2 regions of the Nitrincola nitratireducens genome follow, and region 2 is predicted to be linked to the other one. Evidence: predicted binding sites of a transcription regulator. Region 2 holds the regulator's gene; the other holds the start of a gene.
What was found. The regulator PhoB, encoded in region 2, activates phosphate uptake and scavenging genes when phosphate is short. The targets are predictions, from matches to a motif close to TGTCATANNNNTGTCANA.
Positions count from the first base shown of each region.

Region 1 (2,414 bases), on a different contig from region 2:
CCAAAAAGCGATAAAGCCTGCCGTCAGAGGTGAAATAATCCAACTGGCGGCGATGGTGCCGATTTTATTCCAGTGAACCGCTTCGACGGCAATACCAACAGCCGCGAAGCCGACAATGGCACCGACAATGGAATGCGTGGTTGAAACAGGCCAGCCGAAGTGAGTGGCCACTAACAACCAAATGCCTGCCGCCAATAATGCTGACATCATTCCAAAAATAAGGAGGTCTGGAGAGTCAGCCAGTAGCTCCGCATCCGTGATGCCGCTACGTATCGTTGCAGTGACAGCCCCTCCTGCTAAATAAGCACCGGCAAATTCAAAAATGATGGCAATAATAATGGCTTGTTTTAAGGTGATGGCTTTTGAACCCACGGAGGTTCCCATGGCGTTCGCTACATCGTTCGCACCGACACCCCAGGCCATAAAAAAACCGAAACAGCAGGCAATGACAATTAACAGTGTGCCGTGTTGAGCAATAACATCCATACAACAATCTCAGACAATAAGAAAAATATTATTTGGCAAGCAGTTGTTGCAAGCGACTGCCCACAACCTGTGCTCGGTTAGAAAGGTCACCGATCCAATCAATGGTCTTGTATAAAAACATGACATCAATCGGATTGAACTCCTTTTCAACGGTAAATAATGAAGCGCGAAGTGCGCGCTCTTTTTCATCGGTTGCATGTTCTAAACGGTCAAGTTCACTGATCAAACGCTGAACAATTTTGACTTCGTGGCCACGAAATCCGGTTTCCAGCAGTTCGTCTAATTCGTTCAAGGCGGTAACGGCTTGTTCGGTGGTTTGCACGGCAATTTCAACAAAGGCCATGAGCTCTTCACTCAAGACCGCTGGGATTTCCATGCGACGTCCAACCATGAGGCCAGCAATATCTTTGGCACGGTTTGCAACTTTATCTTGGGTTCTCAACAGCTCAAGAAGATCATTTCGGGGAACGGGTAAAAACAAATTGCCCGGTAAGTTTTGGCGAATTTCCCGCTTCATCTTATCCGCTTCGCCTTCCATAACCGCAATGCGCTGTTGGCACGCATCCGCTGTTTCCCAATCTTTAATCAGAATGGCTTTAATAAAGGGGATAAGCTCTGCGGCGGCCGCTTGAGACTTCGCAATATGCTCTTGCATGGGCTTAAAAGGGGAGCGGCCAAACATTTGCGTGATTGGGTTTTTGCTAACCATATGGGAAGGTTCCTAGAGTTAAGCTAAAGTGTAATGGTCAAATTATACTCGCTCACCCAGTCGATGTAATTAAAACTTCATAAAAGTGTCATTAAGATGTCATGATGTGGGAGTTTGTCCGCTAAAGCTTAGGGTCTTACGTGCCCAACGCCTTTCTGATGTTGCGTTGCGGCTATCCAATATCCAATTTCGGCAAAATTGCTTAGATCAGTTGCCAACGGGCGTAAAAGTTGCTTTGATGAATTTTTAATCAAAAGAAGATAGTGGGTGTTACTGTTATGCACCTTGATCGGGCAGAAGAGTTAGGGTTTGAACTTTCCGGCTTCCGTCATCGACGTACAAGTAATGTCGAAGATCATGCTCGCTGCTTCAGTGGTTGGAAACTACATTATAATCAAGTGACTAAAGGTTTATTCGAAGGGAGTATTACTGAACTGGATTTGCAGGGCATGCAGCTGATCCGCGATTGCTCCAATCAGGCAATGGTCAAAAGTGGGGAGGCTTGGGAAGGGGCGGTGACTTTCAGTCTCCCCTTGGCGTTGAATGTTCATAACTTCTATTGTGATGGTCATGAGATCAATGTGCAGAGCGTCTTAGCGGCATCGGGGGATCATCTACCTGATTTACGTACACCCGCTGGAATTGACCTGTTATGTGTTGCTGTAGAGAGATCGCTGCTTGAAGACATACTTGAACGTCAACAACGTGATTTTAAATTGGACCTCAGTGTGGCTCCAGGCTGCTTTCATCTGACCAATCCCGCGTGTCGAGAAGATCTAGTTGCTCTTGTCGACAGCGTTTTTGGGGGGCAGGATAGTCAGGGGCGAAAGCTCATGCTTATGCCGCTATTCGTGCGGGTATCCGTGATACAGTGTTGATGCATCTGCTGGATCTTGTTGACTGCGAAGCGGTTATATCATTGCCCACAACTGCCCGCAAGTTGATTGTCGACCGTGCATGTGAGTATGCTCTGGCCAATCCTGATGCCCCTCCTTCAATCATCGACTTATGTAATCGTGTGGGCGCTAGCCGACGTAAACTACAGTACTGTTTCCAAGAAACACTTGGCATTAATCCTGTTGCATACTTACGTATGTTGAGCTTAACGCCGTACATCGCGAACTATTGCAACCCCATTCCTACATGGCAGTACAGGATATCGCCATGCATTGGGGGTTTTGGCATCTGAGCCGATTCTCTTCTGAATACCGACAATTAT
Region 1 is NZ_AONB01000002.1:47,216-49,629, forward strand. It holds gene D791_RS02700 (inorganic phosphate transporter) at 1-486, opposite strand, end outside; gene D791_RS02705 (TIGR00153 family protein) at 515-1,195, opposite strand; gene D791_RS20600 (AraC family transcriptional regulator) at 1,474-2,073, shown strand; gene D791_RS20605 (helix-turn-helix domain-containing protein) at 2,339-2,414, shown strand, end outside.
Region 1: the regulator PhoB is predicted to act here: its motif matches at 1,282-1,299, upstream of D791_RS02705 (TIGR00153 family protein).

Region 2 (2,414 bases):
GGTGCACTGCCTATCTGGGGTTGGATCGGTATTGTACCTTGTTGACGGGATTGGTCGGCTATTGCCCACTCTACCCACTTTTGGGAATTTGCACGAAAAAGTAAGACGTTATTTTGACTCAGCGCCTTAAGGCGTACAATAGCGCCTCTAAAAGGAGCTGAGTCATGAATGTTGCAAATAAAGTTTCCGTTTATATTCGTTTAATGCGTGCTGATCGACCTATCGGCACCTGGCTTCTGCTGTGGCCCACACTTTGGGCGCTCTGGATTGCATCGGAAGGCGTCCCCGCTCCCCATCTCCTCATTATTTTTATTTTGGGTGTATTTTTAACGCGATCGGCTGGCTGTGTCATTAATGACTATGCAGACCGGCATATCGATGGTCATGTTAAGCGCACCGCCAATCGCCCTTTAGCCACTGGCGAAGTCTCTGAGAAGGAAGCCATTTATTTGTTCATCGGCTTAATGCTGATTTCATTCTTTCTCGTTCTTTTTACCAACACCATGACGGTTTTAATGTCAGTGGTGGGCATCGCACTTGCATTCACCTATCCCTTTATGAAGCGCTACACGCATTTACCGCAGGTGGTGTTAGGCGCTGCATTTGGTTGGGCCATTCCTATGGCGTTTACGGCGGTGACTGAGAGCCTGCCAACCCTTGCACTGCTGTTATATCTCGCAAAAGTGCTCTGGACCGTTGCCTATGACACTCAATACGCCATGGTGGATCGTGACGATGACCTGAAAATCGGCGTTAAATCCACCGCCATTTTGTTTGGTCAGCGCGATGTGCTCATCATTAGCCTTCTTCAATTGTCTGCTTTAGGATTGTTGGCATTTGTCGGCCTGCAGCTCTCTATGAGTGGCTGGTACTATGCGGGTCTACTGGGTGCCGCTGGCTTTTTTGTCTATCAATTTTTGCTGATTCGGCACAGGGAACGCGACCCGTGCTTTAAAGCCTTTTTAAATAATCACCTGGCCGAATTATCCGTTCTGATAGGGATTGTTCTGCATTATGCTGCCTAAACTTGGTTGTTTTCATAAAATAGATAATACTAAGGCCGTGATTGTCATATTTATGTAACAGAAACGTCTTGTAATAGGTATCTGGTTTTTAATGTTGAGGTTTTAGGGATGTCTGTTGCTAAACGGGTATTAATTGTTGATGACGAAGCGCCTATCCGCGAGATGATTGCTGTCGCACTTGAGATGGCTGGCTACGAATGCATAGAAGCTGAGAATGCTCAACAAGCGCATGCCGCTGTATTGGACCAAAAGCCGGATATGGTATTGCTGGACTGGATGATGCCAGGTACGAATGGAATCGATTTCGCGCGTCGTTTACGTCGTGACGAAGTAACGTCCAACATCCCGATTATTATGTTAACGGCCAAAGCCGAAGAAGATAATAAAATTCAAGGCCTTGAAGTCGGCGTTGATGACTACATCACCAAGCCCTTTTCACCGCGCGAATTAGTGGCTCGTCTAAAAACCGTCCTGCGACGCACGACACCAAAAGGCATTGAAGAGCCGGTTACCGTGGATGATTTAACACTTGATCCTATTTCTCACCGTGTGTTATCCAGCAACTCACCCTTAGAACTGGGCCCAACAGAATTCCGTCTGTTGCAGTTTTTCATGACGCATCAAGACAGGGCATACTCCCGTGGGCAGTTATTGGACATGGTTTGGGGTGGGAATGTTTACGTTGAGGAGCGCACGGTTGATGTGCACATTCGCCGCCTTCGCAAAGCACTGGGCGAACGACACGATTATTTAATTCAAACCGTGAGAGGAACAGGCTATCGGTTTTCAGCTCAACTGAGTTAGAGTTAACCTTCTACTTAGCATTGAACCAACCCGCTATGGACCCCCATATTTATGGTTATCTCCAAACCAAAATTGTTTGTTAGCCTATTCACTTTTTGTGTTGTCGGGGGTTTGGTTGGGTTCGTCACTGAGCACTTTCTGCTTGGCTTATTGCTGGGCTCGCTCTCGTGGAGCCTCTATCAGTTGCGACAGTTTCAGCGTTTATATGCCTGGGCCATCAAAACAGACAACAGTGAACCACCGGATCTGCCGTCCTCTTGGGGCGATTTATCCTATGCTCTGTATCGCTTACAACGCTCCAACAAGGAGCATGAAACAAAGCTCCTGTCGGTCATCAGACGCTTCCAACAATCCTCCGCTGCGTTAGAAGATGCCGTTGTCATTATTGATGCCAGAGACAAGTTAGAATGGTGGAATCGATCAGCTGAGCGCTTATTGGGCCTCAAACCCAAAATCGATAAGAAAAAGTCCATTCTCAACCTACTGCGCGACCCGCGCTTTATTCGTTATTACAAAAAACAAGAATACTCCGAACCCTTTGAGTTAATGTCACCCGTTCATCACCAGATGACATTGCAATATCAC
Region 2 is NZ_AONB01000021.1:32,612-35,025, reverse strand. It holds gene D791_RS15290 (YgaP family membrane protein) at 1-45, shown strand, start outside; gene ubiA (4-hydroxybenzoate octaprenyltransferase) at 165-1,025, shown strand; gene phoB (phosphate regulon transcriptional regulator PhoB) at 1,134-1,829, shown strand; gene phoR (phosphate regulon sensor histidine kinase PhoR) at 1,881-2,414, shown strand, end outside.